DNA from 3 places in the Vreelandella neptunia genome. Region 3 is predicted to be linked to each of the others. Evidence: predicted binding sites of a transcription regulator. Region 3 holds the regulator's gene; each other region holds the start of a gene.
The links. Region 3 encodes PhoB, which activates phosphate uptake and scavenging genes when phosphate is short. Its sites were predicted from a motif close to TGTCATANNNNTGTCANA; they were not measured.
Positions count from the first base shown of each region.

Region 1: a site for PhoB is predicted at 2,562-2,579, ahead of SR894_RS03245 (CYTH domain-containing protein). Genes of this name have one in related genera too.
Region 2: a site for PhoB is predicted at 2,264-2,281, ahead of SR894_RS02330 (esterase-like activity of phytase family protein). Genes of this name have one in related genera too.

Region 1 covers NZ_CP140255.1:681,879-687,380, forward strand. The annotation lists gene SR894_RS03235 (5'-nucleotidase, lipoprotein e(P4) family) at 1-654, shown strand, start outside; gene SR894_RS03240 (ion transporter) at 703-1,590, opposite strand; gene SR894_RS03245 (CYTH domain-containing protein) at 1,642-2,541, opposite strand; gene SR894_RS03250 (TIGR00153 family protein) at 2,679-3,359, shown strand; gene SR894_RS03255 (inorganic phosphate transporter) at 3,370-4,635, shown strand; gene argA (amino-acid N-acetyltransferase) at 4,822-5,502, shown strand, end outside.
Region 2 covers NZ_CP140255.1:475,343-480,844, forward strand. The annotation lists gene lptG (LPS export ABC transporter permease LptG) at 1-449, shown strand, start outside; gene SR894_RS02315 (RDD family protein) at 515-988, shown strand; gene SR894_RS02320 ((2Fe-2S)-binding protein) at 1,147-1,353, shown strand; gene bfr (bacterioferritin) at 1,545-2,027, shown strand; gene SR894_RS02330 (esterase-like activity of phytase family protein) at 2,374-4,545, shown strand; gene SR894_RS02335 (carbon starvation CstA family protein) at 4,774-5,502, opposite strand, start outside.
Region 3 covers NZ_CP140255.1:4,768,017-4,773,518, forward strand. The annotation lists gene SR894_RS22035 (hypothetical protein) at 1-247, opposite strand, end outside; gene SR894_RS22040 (hypothetical protein) at 882-1,193, opposite strand; gene phoR (phosphate regulon sensor histidine kinase PhoR) at 1,502-2,788, opposite strand; gene phoB (phosphate regulon transcriptional regulator PhoB) at 2,791-3,480, opposite strand; gene ubiA (4-hydroxybenzoate octaprenyltransferase) at 3,592-4,482, opposite strand; gene SR894_RS22060 (chorismate--pyruvate lyase family protein) at 4,518-5,081, opposite strand; gene SR894_RS22065 (NAD(P)/FAD-dependent oxidoreductase) at 5,220-5,502, shown strand, end outside.

The DNA of each region.
Region 1 (5,502 bases), 870 kb from region 3:
ATGGGCCTGCGCTATCAACAGCAGTCTGCTGAAGCCGCTGCTCTGCAGCGTCAGGGTTTTGCCCTCGCCACCTACCGGCTTGAAGATCAGATTGAGGCGCATGGCGGCAGTGACGACTTGGCGATCATTACCGACCTGGATGAAACGGTGCTGGACAATAGCCCGCTGTTGGTTCGCGACATGCAGGCATGCCACGACTACACCACCTGGGATACATGGAAGCATTGGGAACGTGAAGGCGAGCCGCGTTTAATGCCGGGGGCTAAAGCGTTCCTGGATTACGCGGATGAGCAGGGCGTGGCCATTTTTTATGTCTCTGATCGCTACCAGGAGAACGAGGCCGACACTATCGCCACCTTGGAAGCGCTAGAGCTGCCCCAGGTCTCTGAACAGAGCGTGATGTTGCTGGGGCCTGCCAAGGCGGAGCGCCGCGCGGAAGTGGTGGATAACCACACGCTGGTGATGCAGCTGGGTGATTCCCTTCACGATTTCGCAGGTGACTTCGCGGGCGCCGACCTTGACCAGCAGCATGCGCTTGTGGAAGAGAATGCCGAGCGTTTTGGCAACGACTGGATCGTGTTCCCCAACGCTACCTATGGCGCCTGGAGCGAGGCTGAGTTAGACGCCTGGGAAGCCCCGCACGAAGTGGAGTGATCGATTAAGTAACTACTCCGTTCCGCGCCCCTGGTTTGGCTATCTAGTTTAGCTGTCCTGGGGCGCATTTTTGTCGACGTCTTTTTTGCGCGGGTCTTCGCTGTCTTCGTCTAACCAAGTGCCGCAGCGCAGGCAGTAGCGGGCGCGTTTTTCATGGCGTTCGTGACCGCAGCCGGGGCAGGCTTCTTCTGAGTAACGCTCTTCACGGATCGAGCGAATCACCTGAGCGGAGAATACCCCCGTAGGCACGGCAATGATTGAGTAGCCGAGCAGCATCAGAATCACGGTAATGGATTTGCCCAGCGAGGTAGCAGGCACAATGTCGCCGTAGCCGACGGTGGTCATGCTGACGATAGCCCAGTACATGGACATGGGAATACTGGTAAAGCCCGCCTCGGGAGACTCTATGGTGTACATCAAGGCTGCGAAAAGCGTGATGACCATCAAGATGGCGCTAAAGAATAGCAGAATCTGACGCAGACTCCGTTTGAGTGCATCCAGCAGCAGTCGCGCTTCGCCGACAAACTCCATCAGGCGCAGAATACGAAAAATACGCAGTACCCGCAGCAGACGAACAATCACCAGTCCGTGGGCACCGGGTACCAAAAGCACTAGCCATGTGGGCAGCACGGCAATCAGATCGACGATCCCGTAAAAGCTTCTTAAATAGAGCGTTGGCTTTTCCAGGCAGTAGATACGTAGCGCCAGTTCAATGGTGAAAAGCAGCGTAAACGTCCATTCAAGGTAGAAAAACACTTCACCATAGCGTTCGTCATAACTCTTGATACTGTCCAACATTATGACCGTGACACTCATCAGAATGGCCACGATCAAGGCGATATCAAACGCTTTTGCCCCCGGCGTGTCAGACTCAAAGATGATATGAAATAGGCGGGTGCGTAGGCCTTCTGCACCGGGTGTTGGGTGAAAATTCATCGCATCATCCTGAAGTGAGCCTCAATGCTGTTCTAAAAAGGGTGTTAAACGCTAGCGTAGCGCGGTTTGGTACGCCAAGCGATGGGCGAGTGCCAATGCCGCTTTACCGTAGGCCTCCTTGGGCTGGCCGTGCGCATCGAGCGCGCCAGAAAGCGCCTGAGCATAAGCGCGTGCGGTGGCATCCAGTTCGGGGTGCTCGGCGAGGGTGGCCAGCGCCTGCTGAGCATCGTTTAGAAAACTGGCTTGTTGGCTGTCGTGGTAGGCGTCCAGCGCCAGCGTGGCACGGTGGAGCCACTCCGCCGGGGAGTGCGCTTCGGGGAGAGGCCAGTGTCGGGTGCTAAGCGCGTTACCACGGGCCGCTTTGCTACTGTCCGAGGGCCGTAGCGGCACCTGTTCAGCCAGGGTTAATGCCAGCGCCCACAGTGCTTCAGGCTCGCCGCCTTTTAATTCGAGCTCTGCTTCGCGTATCGGCGTGCGGTAGCCACCGCTAATAATTTCGCCTTCATCCAATACCAGCTCGATATGGCTCTCCTGACCTTGTACGCCCTCTTTTAGCTGCCAGCTATGCCGTGTGAAATCGGTGCTGAGTTGGGGAACGAGGGCATCTAGCACGCCGCTAAGCTCGCCTTGAAAAGGAGGGAGTTTGGCAATGGAAGCGAGATCCAACTGCGGGCCAGCCACCTGCCACTCCCACTCTTCGCGCTGGGAAAGACCGCCACCACCCTGGCCTGCGGTTTTTACCGTTTGCAGCACCTGGCCGTCTACTTGGCGAAGACGCAGCGCAATGCGAGCCTTGGCCAAATCACCCTGAGGGGTATCAAAGTAGGTATTGGTCAGCGATTGTTTATGAGCGGCGTGGGAAGCGAGATACGGGTGTTGAGTAAGCGCCGCAGGGCCTGTGGGGGCAAGGGCCAGCTTAAGTTCCACTTCCATGGGGTTTGGGCTTTTCATGATGCTCGCCACCTCGTTATCGTGACATTTAGATGAATATTTGATTACATTTGTGAACTTTTCATGACGGCGGCGGGCGCACTCTTTATACTGGCGCCGCCATTTCCCGGCTCCCCGAAAATAGGCTAAAAGGCATTATGGTTACCTCCAATCCTTTTTCTTCGATGTTTGGCCGCTCGCCATTCCAGCCGCTATTGGCCCATATCGTCAAGGCGAATGAGTGTGCCGATCAGCTGTTGCCGTTTTTTGAAGCGACCCTGGCTGATGACTGGGACAAAGCAGCTGAGCTGCGCGAAAACGTCACCCGTTTAGAGCATGACGCCGATACGCTTAAAACAGAGCTGCGTCTGAACCTGCCCAACACCATGTTTCTTCCGGTGTCGCGCTCTGATCTGCTTGATCTGATCAGCGTACAAGACAAGATCGCCAACAAGGTGCGTGACATTACCGGCATTATGCTGGGACGTAAAATGCGCGTGCCGGATGAATTGGCCGAGCCAATGCGCAACTACATCCGAACCAGCGTTGCTTGCGTGGCACAAGCGCGTCAAGCGCTGGAAGAGCTCAAGGATCTACTTGAGTCCGGCTTTGGCAAAAACGTCTCGGATGTGATGCAGAAGATGATCCGTGAGCTGCACACCCTCGAACACCAAGCCGACGACCAGCAAATCACCATTCGCCGCCAGCTGTTTTCGCTTGAAAGCCAGCTACCACCAGTGGATGTGATCTTTCTTTACAAGATCATTGAATGGGTTGGCGAACTATCCGACCGCGCCGAGCGCGTGGGTAGCCGTCTGCAGATCCTGACTGCCCGCTAAGGGGACTTTCATGCTGATTATTGCCCAGCACGGTGAAATTTTTATCATCCTGGCCTGTTTGTTTGGTTTTTTCATGGCCTGGGGCGTTGGCGCCAACGACGTCGCCAATGCCATGGGAACCTCGGTAGGGTCGAAAGCGATCACTATCAAGCAGGCCATCCTGATTGCGGTCATTTTTGAATTCCTGGGTGCTTGGCTAGCCGGTGGCGAAGTTACCAATACGATTCGTAAAGGTATCATCGACCCCGAGCTGCTACAGGGTGACCCGCAATTGCTTGTCTACGGCATGCTGGCAGCACTGCTGGCGGCGGGAACATGGTTGCTAGTGGCCTCCATGAAAGGCTGGCCGGTTTCCACGACGCACTCGATTGTCGGTGCGATCGTCGGCTTTGCGGTGGCAGGGTTAGGCCCTGCCACCGTGGACTGGGGCGCGGTAGGCAAGATTGCCGCCAGTTGGGTGGTCTCCCCCTTGTTGGCAGGCACCATCGGTTTCGTGCTGTTTAAATCGGTACACCACCTGATTTTCGAGGACGCCAACCCATTCACGGCTGCCAAACGCTACGTACCCGGCTATGTGTTTCTGGTAGGTTTCATCGTCTCGATGGTCACGCTGACCAAAGGGTTGTCCCACGTGGGGCTGGATCTAACCTTTAATCAGAGCTTGCTGCTGTCAATTCTGCTGGGTCTGGTGATTATGGGCATTGGCCTGATCATGCAGCGGCGTATCAAGTTTGAGCACAATGCCAACGACCACTTCGGCTATGCCAACGTAGAGCGTGTGTTCGGCGTGCTGATGATCTTCACCGCCTGTGCCATGGCCTTTGCCCACGGCTCCAACGATGTTGCGAATGCGGTTGGCCCATTGGCGGCAGTCATCAGCGTGGTGCAAACCGGCGGTGAAATTGGCGGCTCTGCACTGGTGCCCTGGTGGGTGCTGGTACTTGGCGGCGGCGGCATTGTAGTGGGTCTGGTCACCTACGGTCATAAGGTCATCGCTACCGTGGGTACCGGGATTACGGAGCTGACCCCCAGCCGTGGCTTTGCCGCTACCTTGGCGGCCGCTACTACGGTGGTGCTGGCCTCGGGCACTGGTCTGCCGATTTCCACCACCCACACGCTGGTGGGCGCGATTTTAGGTGTTGGCCTTGCACGCGGCATGGCGGCGTTGAACCTAAGGGTTATCGGTACAATTGCAGCGTCGTGGCTGATTACACTGCCCGCAGGGGCAGGTCTCGCGATTCTGTTTTTCTTTATGTTCAAAGGCATGTTCGGCTAAAGTTAGGCTCGAACGCTTTTAGACACCGATAAGCAATACCATCACAGCGGCATCTTCATGTTTATCTGCATTAGATTGAGCAGATTTGCATTTGAAGGTGCCGCTGTTTTTTGTGCTCTGGTAAAGTACTCCATTGGACGTAGTAAACGTTGGATTTTTCTTTCACCTGCTGCCGGAGAGCGGCCCTTGGATACGCGCTTCCCCTTTGTTGATTGGTTTCGTAACGCTTCCCCCTATATCAATGCCCACCGGGGGCGAACCTTTGTCATCTTAATTGAAGGCGAAGCCATGGCGTCTGGCCGAGGGGAACAGCTGATTCAGGATTTGGCGCTGCTGCATACTCTGGGTGTTCGCCTGGTCGTCGTGTTCGGCATTCGCCCCCAGGTGCATGAAGCGCTAACGGCCGCAGGCGTAGAGCCCACGCGTATCGATGGCCGCTGGGTCGCCGACCGTGCGGTAATGGCCCATGTGGAGCAGGTCGCCGCCCATCAGCGGCTATGGCTGGAAGCGCGGCTTTCGCTGGGCTTGCCCAGCACACCGCTGCACGGTGTGGAACTGAGCGTCATCTCCGGCAATCTTGTCACCGCCAAACCCCTTGGCGTGCGCGAAGGGGTGGATTTCGACCACAGCGGTGAAGTGCGCCGGGTGCGCGCCAGCGCCATTGAAGGCCTGCTGGAAAAAGGCTCGCTGGTGCTACTGCCGCCGCTGGGGTTCTCCAGCACCGGCGAGGTGTTCGATCTGGATGCTTCTGAAGTCGCCCAGCACGCCGCCGTGGCGCTAAAGGCCGACAAGCTGATTCTGCTTGGTGAGTCGGAAGGTTTGGAAGATGAACAGGGCGCGCTTTTGCGTCAGCTTTCGCCAGCGGAA
Region 2 (5,502 bases), 660 kb from region 3:
CCACGCGCATTTTCGCCGACCATACCGAGTCTGACCAGACGGCAAGCATGGGTTGGGACACCTCTTTCACCCCCACCCAGCTAGAGAGGCTGCTGCGCGATATTGAGAGTCAGGCGCCCAGCGAGCTTTGGGCCTATGCCCAGTTCCTTGAAGAGCAGAACCTACAGAATGATCAGGCGTTGCTGTATTTTTGGCAGAAGATGCTGATGCCGCTCACCATGGGCTCGCTGGTGCTGATTGCCGCCTCCTTTGTATTTGGCCCGCTGCGCACCGTGGCTGCTGGCACACGGGTGTTTTACGGCGTTATCACCGGGCTGAGCTTTAAGTACGTTCAGGATCTATTGGCGCCCGCCTCGACGATATTTGGCTTTTCACCCGTCTGGGCCGTACTGGTGCCGACTCTGGCCTGCGCCGGGGTCGGGATCTACTTTCTACGTCGCAATGGTTAATACCGCCATGGTTAGCCAGCTCTGCCTCTTATCGCCCAGAAACAGCCAGAAACCACGAGAGAACTATGCAAACACGACGCTTTACCCAGTTGGACAGCGTATGGCCCGCCGGCCTTGGCCGACGACTGGGTGCCATGCTGTATGACGGCTTTTTGGTCACCGCGATTTGGATTGCGGTGACCGTCGTGCATATGCTGTTTTTCCGCTATGTGCTTGGTCAACAGCCCGAAGAGATTGGCACGACGGCCAGCGATGTTTTGAGTTTGCAGCTCTTGCTGGTGTTTTTTGTCACGCTGTTTTTTGTTTTCTCCTGGTCGCGCGGGGGGATGACCTTGGGGATGCAGGCGTGGCGTTTACGGGTGCAAACGGTAGACGGGTATTCACTGAGCTTGAAGCAGTGCCTTATCCGCTGCGCGGTGGCGTGGCTCTCGCTACTGGCATTTGGTTTGGGCTACTTATGGGTGCTGTTTGATCAACAGCGACGTAGCTGGCCGGATATTGCTTCCAACACGCAAACGGTGGTTTTGCCGAAAAAATAATTTCAGCTGGCATGGGGTAAAAAGTGCTTTTACGCCAGTACGTTATTTTGCTGCTCTTGCTTATTAAGACGAATGGATAGCAAAAAGCAGTCATTTCTACTTGATAAGATGTATGCGAATCATTTACATTCATCTCATGACTTTTATGAGGTGTCGCCATGTACGTTTGCGTGTGCAAGGGAGTAACCGATCATCAGATTCGCCAGCACGTTAGCGACGGAGCGCGCAGTTGGCGAGAAGTACGCGAGGCAACCGGCTGCGCAACGCAGTGCGGTAAGTGCGCGTGCTTCGCTAAATCAATTACCCGCGATGCCGTTCAGGAAGCACGCCAAGAAGCCGATATGGGGCTTGCCTACGCCGTGTGACGCGAATCACTATTGTTAGGGTTATCTTTAGCAAATATATGATTTGCTTGAACTTTTAAACACCTTATCTATACTCTCAGGAAAGCTGGGAGTATAGCTATGCACGTCTATACTTCTCTCCAAACGTAACTGCTTGATCGTATTGTCTAAACTAGATTAAACATCAGCATTACAGTAGAAAAGGTGACGTTATGAAAGGTGATACGAAAGTTATTGAGCATCTCAATAAGGCGCTCGGCAACGAACTCGTTGCGATCAATCAGTACTTTTTGCACGCCAAGATGTACAAAGACTGGGGCCTAAAAGCACTCGCCAAGTGGGAATATGATGAGTCCATCGAAGAGATGCAGCACGCTGACAAGATCATCGAGCGCATTCTATTCCTGGAAGGCATTCCCAACCTGCAAGACCTGGGCAAGCTGCATATCGGTGAAAACGTCAAAGAGATGCTCGAAAGCGATCTAAAAATCGAGCACGATGGCCGCAACGACTACATTGAAGCGATCACCTATTGCGAGAGCGTTAAAGATTACGTGACTCGCGATATGCTGCGTGACCTGCTTGCTGATGAAGAAGACCATATCGACCACATCGAAACGGAACTTGGTTTGATCGACAAGGTGGGTATCCAGAATTATATGCAGCGTCAAATGCAGATGGCAGGCGACGAGTAAAACGCTATCGCGCGTATGTATAGAAACAAGCTAGCAACCAAAACTAGCTAAAAGCAGCCAGTCAGGGCTAACTGACTGGCTGCTTTCGTTCTAAAGTCTCCTTTAACCTATCGATTTTCCCGCTTCCCTTTTCCCCTATATTTTCCTTCACTACTTATCCATCTAACATTTTCGCGGCAACCCGCGTTTAGCGCTGAGGTGTGCCGATAGCCAGCGGTGCTAACTTAGCCAGTGAGTGTCATAAGCCTGACATCGTCATGGTGTTGGATAGTTAATCGGACAAAGCAAGTTTCATAACCTAATCAGTCAGTCGTTTCTGAAGCTTAAGCAAGGGATTAACTCAATCATGATACTCAAACGCAGACCAATACTGTTGGCGCTGGCTGCTATGCTGGTCGCCACGCAAGCGGCAGGTGCGGCAGATAAATATTTCAACCGCATCGCCAGCTTCGCGGTTCCCGATAATATGGCCGAGGGCGAAGATCGTACACGCGAGACCGCGCCTGAAATCATTGCTGCCTCCGGTGATGGCATGACGTTGGTGTATACCGATAGCCCGCTGGGCGTGATCGGGCGCATCGATATCAGCGACCCGGCTCATCCGCAACCGCTGGGTAATATCGTTATGGACGGCGAGCCTACGGCCGTATCGGTGCTCGGCAATATTGCCTATGTCGGAGTGAATACATCGGCTTCCTACAGCGAACCTTCCGGTGAGTTGCGCACGGTCGATTTAACCAGTGGCGAGATACTCTCCTCCTGCCCGCTGAACGGGCAGCCCGATAGTGTGGCTTCCGCTGTGGCACCCGATGGGCGCTTTGTCGCTGTCGCCATTGAGAACGAACGCGACGAAGAGGCCGGCGATGGACGTGTACCGCAGATGCCCGGCGGTTCCGTGGCACTGGTGAGGATCAATGCAGAAGGGCTGATTAACTGCGACAGCCTGCTCTACGCCGACGTAACCGGGCTCGCCGAGATCGCCCCCGAGGATCCCGAGCCGGAGTTTGTCGATATCAACACCCTGGGTGAGACCGTCGTCACCGTCCAGGAGAACAACCACCTTGTGGTGCTCGACTACGCAGGAAAGGTGGTGGCGGATTTCAGTGCCGGGACTGTTGACCTGGACGGCATTGACGCCAGCGATGACGGTGCGCTGATTTTCGACGAGCAGCAAGCCGAGCGCCTGCGTGAGCCGGACGCTTTGCAGTGGATCGACGACGACCACTTCGCTATTGCCAACGAAGGCGATATGGATGGCGGCGCGCGCGGCTGGACAATCTTCAACAAGCGCGGCGAGGTGGTATACGAGTCAGGTACTTCATTCGAGCGCGCGGTGATTGAAGCGGGTCACTACCCCGATAAGCGTTCGGATGCCAAAGGCAGCGAGCCGGAGGGGATGGAGTTTGCGGTGTTCGAAGATACGCCCTATGTCTTCCTGCTTTCCGAGCGCGGCTCGCTCGTGGGCGTTTATGACGTTAGCAACCTGGCCGAACCGCAGCTCACCCAGCTACTGCCCTCGGGCCTGTCTCCCGAAGGCGCCGTGGCGATTCCCAGCCGTGGCCTGTTAGCCACCGCCAATGAAGGGGATCTGGGCGAAGACGGCGGCCCCCGCGCCCATGTCATGATTTATCAATATCAGGATGCGCCAGCGGTCTATCCCACCCTGACCTCGGCGGGCGCCGATGAACTGATAGGCTGGGGCGCACTTTCCGGTTTGGTCGCCGCTGACGACGTACTTTATGCGGTCAACGACAGCTTCTACAGCGCCCAGCCGCGCATCTTTACCATCGACCCCTCAGCCTCCCCGGCGCGGATTACGGCAGCGCTGGACGTGACCCGCAACGGTGAGCCTGCGCTAGGGCTGGATATGGAAGGCATTACCACCGATGGTGAAGGTGGCTTCTGGGTCGCTTCCGAAGGTAACGACAAAGGCCTTGCCAACACCCTTTATCATGTGGGTTCCGACGGCGAGATTATCCAAGGAATTGAACTGCCCGAGGTGCTCGCTCAACAGGCATTGAAGTGGGGATTAGAAGGCGTTACGCGGATTGATAATCAGCTCTGGCTGGCGGTGCAGCGCCCGTGGAAGGATGACCCCGAAGGCATGGTCAAGCTACTGCGTTTTGATATCGACAGTGGCGAGTGGGGCGCTGTTCATTACCCGCTGGATAACGTGGAACAGGGTTGGATTGGCCTCTCCGAAATCACCGCCCATGGCGATTGGCTGTATCTGATCGAGCGCGACAACCAAATCGGCGCCGAGGCGAAGGTCAAGCAAGTGACCCGCATTGCACTGGATGGCTTGGAACCCGCCCCGCTGGGCGGTGAGCTGCCGGTGGTTGAGAAACAGCTAGTACGCGACCTGATTCCCGACCTAGCCAGCTACAACGGCTTTGTGGTGGACAAGATTGAGGGAATGGCGATTAACGATACTGGCAACGCCTGGCTGGTCAGCGACAACGACGGTGTGGACGATAGCTCCGGCGAGACCTACTTCTGGACAATACCGCTAGAGTAGTTCCTGCCAGTATTCGTCTATACCGCAGTAGTATGGAAGCGATAAACATAAGGAGTAGGGGAGAAGAGATAGGATAAAAGAGATAGGAGAAAAAGCGAGGGCACGCATCAAACAAGGTTATGTGGATGATGTGTGCCCTTTTTTTGTGGCGTGGCTCTTGTGTGGAGAGTGCCTTGTGAAGAGCGTTCTGTGAAAAGAGTGTGGCGGTAACGTTCTGGAGCCGCCTAACTATTTAGCTGAAATCGCCTCACCGTTATCCACAGACTGGCTCAGTACCGGCTCATCAACGGCAAAAGTTGCCCGGCTTAGGCGACGGACACGCTTCATAAACAGCGCAATGCAAAGAAGCGTACCTAGTGCGGCCACCACATAGCTTAGCTGCAGCGGTAGACCAAAACCGATCGGCGCGTAGGCTAAGTAGGTAAACGTGGCCATGGTCATAAAGGTGGCGGGGATCGAGGTAATCCAGTGAGGCTTACGTGACAGCACCAGGTACATGGTGCCTACCCACAGGGCGATCACAGCGGTGGTTTGGTTGGCCCAGGAGAAGTAGCGCCACAGCAGTGTGAAGTCCATGTGCGTTAACGCGTAAGACACCACAAATAGCGGTAGAGCGACCATGACGCGCTTCATAATCGGTTTTTGATCGATCTTGATGTAGTCGGCGATGATCATCCGCGCGCTGCGGAAAGCGGTATCGCCCGAGGTGATCGGCAGCACAATAACGCCGAGTACCGCCAGGGTGCCGCCTATAGCGCCGAGCATGGTGGTAGAAACTTCGCTTACCACCGCGGCAGGGCCACCGGCCGCCAGCACATCGGAAAGCGACTGGTCGCCATAAAACAGGCTCATGGCAGCGGCTGCCCAGATCATCGCGATAATGCCTTCGGTGATCATCATGCCGTAGAAGATTTTGCGACCATTGGTTTCGTTTTGGGTGGTGCGCGAAATAATCGG
Region 3 (5,502 bases):
CTTGAGCGCTGGTGCGGTGTGACTCTGCCTTGATAACTAGAGGGCGCTCGCCTTCGTCATACATCAAATCAGATGGGCTAAACTCAGCTTGGGTCGAGGTACGGTGTGACTGTGCCTGAATCGGCTGATCATCGACGGTAAAGTCTTGGTTCGCTTCAATGGACATATGTGCCATTGCCAACGGGCTAGCCAGTAGACCAAATGAAAGTCCCACAACAGCTGCTTTTTTTACAAATACGTTAAACATAATATTTACTCCTGACGACTGTTTGATACCGCTGAAGTGAAGTAAGAAGAGGCCCCTGGCTCAGTTCTCACTGCGGTTAGCTTCACTACCTTAAGCTTGCACTTAAAATGCCAAAACCGATCTTAATTCAATTAATAACAATAAAATCAATTACTTATTTTAAATATATTGTGCGCAATAATACATCGCTGTAAACAAAAGCGCGCTAATTAAATGTGCACTAATGACACATGCGCAAAATTGTCTGTGCCTTTATGACACACTACTCAACGTCCGCCTTAAAAGCGCATGCAAATACGCCTCGTATCAAAAGGCAGCAGTATAGTTTTTAGGGAGAAAACAAGAAAAAGTACAAAGCAGAGGGGGAGGGAAAAATATAGATTGAAAAAGTAGGCAGCAAAAAATTAGGCCCCGCTTAGCGGAGCCCGATATCAGAATTGGTTATAGGTAATGACTAACGCTAGCTTCCACTCCTTGTGCGGGACTCCAACCTTGGAATTTACCCTGACTAACATTTTGATTTCCTATTGATTCATCCTTGAATCTAAGAGCATCCTTGCCTGTATAACATCCTGTTGATCGCTTCTTCATCCGATGAAAAAGCATTCAATGATATCTAAAAAATCACCAATAATTAGCTACCGCTATTTTCTTCAACAAGCTCATCTTCGCCATACTCAGCATCATCTGAGTGGCTGCTTGATTGAGGATCCATGTCGCTAACGTCATCGCCTTCGTCATGGGTTAAATCATTCGTCATATCTGTATCATTGCTGTTTGAGCTGCCTACACCTTGTGGATCCATTGGCTGCTCATCAGCTGTAATACCCTGATTTTCGTCAATCGCCGAATTTTCATCGGTTTGTGCAAAAGCTAATGGACTTGCCATCAGACCAAAAGAAACACCTAGAATGCCAGCTTTCTTGAGAAATTCCTTGGACATCATATTCCACCTCCGATCGCTGTTTGTTACCGCTTAGTCAAGAAAGAAGGGCTAACCAGTAGCCAGCATTTCCTGCGGTCGTCTTTCTTAACTTTATTGCTGCATTCGGTATGCCAAAAAAACATAAAATAAAATAAAAACATCAAAAATCAATAACTTGAATTCAACTTGAAAGCATTTTCAAAAATCTACCCAGCTAAAATATGACGCTAAAAACTGTGTAGAAATGACACATGAGCAAGGTTTTACCAATCTTGCATGCCAATATTGCACACTTCTACAAATATTGTGCGGCGGAACATTTGGCTACATCAAACAAGACGCGAGGGGGGGAAGGCGCAGCGAAACAACGCCCCTTTACCGGGGAGGGATTCAATTTGCAGTTGCGCATCATGACGCAACAGTACGTGCTTAACGATGGCTAAGCCTAAACCTGTGCCGCCCGTTGCAGTACTGCGCCCCTTATCGACTCGGTAAAAGCGTTCGGTTAAGCGGGGAATATGCACAGGATCAATCCCCTCTCCGTTATCTTCCACATCAATACAGCCACCGCCAGTAGCGCTAGCTTTCCAGCGCAGGGTGATTTGGCTGCCTGCTGGTGTGTAGCGAACCGCATTAAAGGCAAGGTTAGAGACGGCGCTACGAATTTCCTGCTCACTGCCTAGCAGCCGCGCATCGCTCTCAAGTGCGACGGTGATGGTATGGCGTTGATGCGATAAGGCTAGTGCGTCAGCACACACGCTTTGCAGTAAAGGCTCAAGTGACAGCGGATGATGATCTTGCCCACCTTGGTCAATCTCCAAACGCGAGAGCAGCAATAAATCGTTGACCAGATTCTGCATCCGCTGGGTCTGCTCCTGCATTTGCTGGACACTGCGACCCAATCGCGGCGGAAGCTGATCGGCGATATCACTGTAGGTTTCCAAATAACCTGATAGAACGGTCAGAGGGGTGCGCAGCTCGTGGGAGACGTTGGCGACAAAGTCGCGCCGCATCTGCTCTAGGCGATGCAAGCGGGTGATATCGCGCGCCATCACCAAGCGTTCGTCGTCACCATAGAGAGTAATTTGATATTGCAGGATTCGCCGTTCATCAATCGGCGAAGTGAGCGTTAACGGCTCACTGTAATTACGCGCATTAAAGTAGCTGATAAAGCTTGGGTCGCGCAGCAGGTTAGTAATGTGTTGACCACGATCATGGGCCGTTTGTAGCCCCAGCATGGCGGTAGCAGCACTGTTCCACCACTCCAGGTCGCCGTGGCGGTCAAGCATAACCACGCTGTCACGCATCGCTTCAGACGACTCTTGAATACGCGCCAGAGTAGCGCGCAGACGGCTTTGGGTAATGCGCTGGCTTTTTTGATAGCGGTATAAACGATCGAATAGCTCGCCCCACATTCCACTGGCGGCAGGGGGTTCATCGTGAGGGTTAAGCGTGAGCCACAGGTAAAGCTCGCGCAACTGTCGTAGGTGGTAAAACAGGCATAGCGCAAGCCCTGCCGCGAGCCCCAGCCCGGCCGAACCCAACAGCCAGCCTAAGCAGGTGCCCAGCGTGGCCAGCCACGCTATTCGCCACAGCTCACGACTCCATAAACGCACATTTACACCCGTGCAGAGAAACGGTAACCGGTACCCCGAACCGTTTGAATCAGGTTTTGATGCACCTCGCCCAGGGCTTTACGCAAACGGCGAATATGCACATCAACTGTGCGCTCTTCGACATACACATTCCCCCCCCACACTTGGTCAAGCAGCTGGCTGCGTGTGTAAGCGCGCTCTTGGTGGGTCATAAAAAACTGTAGCAGCCGGTACTCGGTAGGGCCCATTTCCAGCGCTTTGCCGTGGGCGCTGACCCGGTGGCTCACCGGATCAAGCAGCAGGCCGTTAATCTCAATGGGATCTTCAACGCCACGTGGCGTCGCACGACGCAGCACCGCTTTTAGTCGCGCCACCAATTCCCGGGGAGAAAAAGGCTTGGTGATATAGTCATCTGCACCAGCTTCAAGCCCTTGAATTTTATTATCCTCTTCGCCTTTGGCGGTGAGCATAATAATGGGAATTTCGGCGGTGGCTTCTTCGCGCTTTAAACGTCTTGCCAGCTCAATACCACTAGTGCCGGGCATCATCCAGTCCAGCAGCAGTAAATCGGGTTGGTGGTCGACCACCATAGCATGAGCATCCTGGGCGTTATCCGCTTCGAGCACGCGATAGTCAGCCATTTCCAGCGCTACCGCGATCATCTCGCGAATCGATGATTCATCATCGACAATCAGAACGGTCTTGGCGGTCATACCAGAGCCTCACGGTGTCCAAAGAAAACTTGCTCAAAGATAAACAGTTCAATGACATGTCAGTGACGATAACACCATGACTTGATGACAGTTACATGACAACCGCCGCGATTAACCAGCCACAGGCCACCAACTTAGCGCAATACCGGCAAAAATCAGCAGTCCCGACCAGTGATTATTGAGAAAAGCCTGGAAGCAGGGATCCCGCTCCTGGTCGCGAATCAAGCGCTGCTGATGCAGAAAAGTCGCCGCCATTGCCGCAAGCCCTAGCCAGAAGAAACCACCTAAACCAACCCGCCAGCCTACCCAGGCCAGCAATCCCAGGGTGGCTACCTGGAGTAAGCCAATCATCAAACGATCCGCATTTCCAAACAGCACGGCCGTTGATTTAATGCCAATTTTTAAATCATCGTCGCGATCGACCATGGCGTACTGGGTATCGTAGGCCACTGTCCAGCATACATTAGCGCAGAATAGCAGCCATGCCTCCAACGGCACGTGGCCCAACACGGCGCCAAACGCCATCGGAATCGCCCAAGAAAACGCAGCGCCCAGCACCACCTGAGGAAAGTGGGTATAGCGCTTCATAAACGGATAAATAATCGCCAGCAGCACACCGCCCAGCGAGAGCAGCACCGTAAACCAGTTGGTCAGTAGTACCAGAATAAACGCAGCGGCCACCAGGGCGATAAACAGTAGCTGGGCTTCGGTTTCGCTGATACGGCCTGTCGCTAGCGGACGATGTTTTGTGCGTTTCACATGCCCGTCAAAGTGGCGATCTGCATAGTCATTGACCACGCAGCCCGCGGCACGCATCACATAAACGCCGGCCACAAAAATCAGCAGCACATTTCGTCCTGGTACACCTTCCGCAGCCACCCAAAGGGCCCACAGCGTCGGCCACATCAAAAGCCATGTGCCTATCGGCCGATTCAAGCGCATCAGCTGTAAAAAATCTGCCACGCGAGCCCATCCCTTCGGCCGCAACAGTGAACGATCCATGCTTACCTCACGAAGAATAAGATGCAGGCGCTAGCCTAGCGCGAAGGCAGGCCAAGATCATCTGCCATCGCACCCAAAAAATACTCTTGCACTAATAACGACAGGCCGCCGTGATAAAAGACGGAGCGCCTTCCCCAGGCACAACTCCCATCGATACCATTCACGCTAATAAAATGCGGGGGTTGCTTCGTCGCTTCCAAAGGCCCGCGAACTAAACCTGGCTGTCGAAATAGCCAACTGCCTAGCGAGCGCTCACCCAAACTCTCCAAACGCTGGCCCTTTAGCTGCGTGAGGGGGGCGACCGAGCGAGCCACTACCCACGGCGTTTCATCCAAGCACAGCGCCACTTCCCGCAGCCAAGCGTAGCGCTTGGCGCCAATGCCCAGCGCCTGAGCCTCATCCTGGCGCGGCCAGCCGACGCCCTGATGTAGCAACCGTACTCGAAACGGCTTCTCTCCACCCGCGACCATTAAGCGGGCGGTTAACGAGTCGGTGGAGGCGACCCACTGCCACCAGGAAGCACTCATCGCAGGCCGCGCCGCATCAATCGGGCGCCAGCGGGAAAATAGAGGATTTTGCCGAAAAGCAGCAGCCGTCACCGAGTTCTCCAGGGCAATTAACGGGTTGGCTAGTGTAACATGAGCACTGAAAGGCTTTTGTTTCAGCGACTTTTTTAACGACTCGGTTTAGCGCCTCTTTTTTCGCACCCTTTTTTAGCAACTTTTTTTGGTGTCTGCATGCCCGCCACCCAAACACAGAAAACGTCCTCTCACGCTGCGCTGGTGATTATTGGCACTGGCATGGCAGGGGTTGGCCTTGCCCGGGTGTTACGCCGATTGGGCGACCAACGCTCAATCACGCTGGTAAGCGCTGACAGCGGCGATGACTACAGCAAGCCGTTGCTCTCCACCGGCTTCGCCAAGGGCCTCGAGCCCGAAAAATTAGCCCAGCGCAGCGCTGCTGAACTAGGCGAAGAGCTAAATGCCCAGATGGTTATCCACACCCAGGTAGACGAACTGG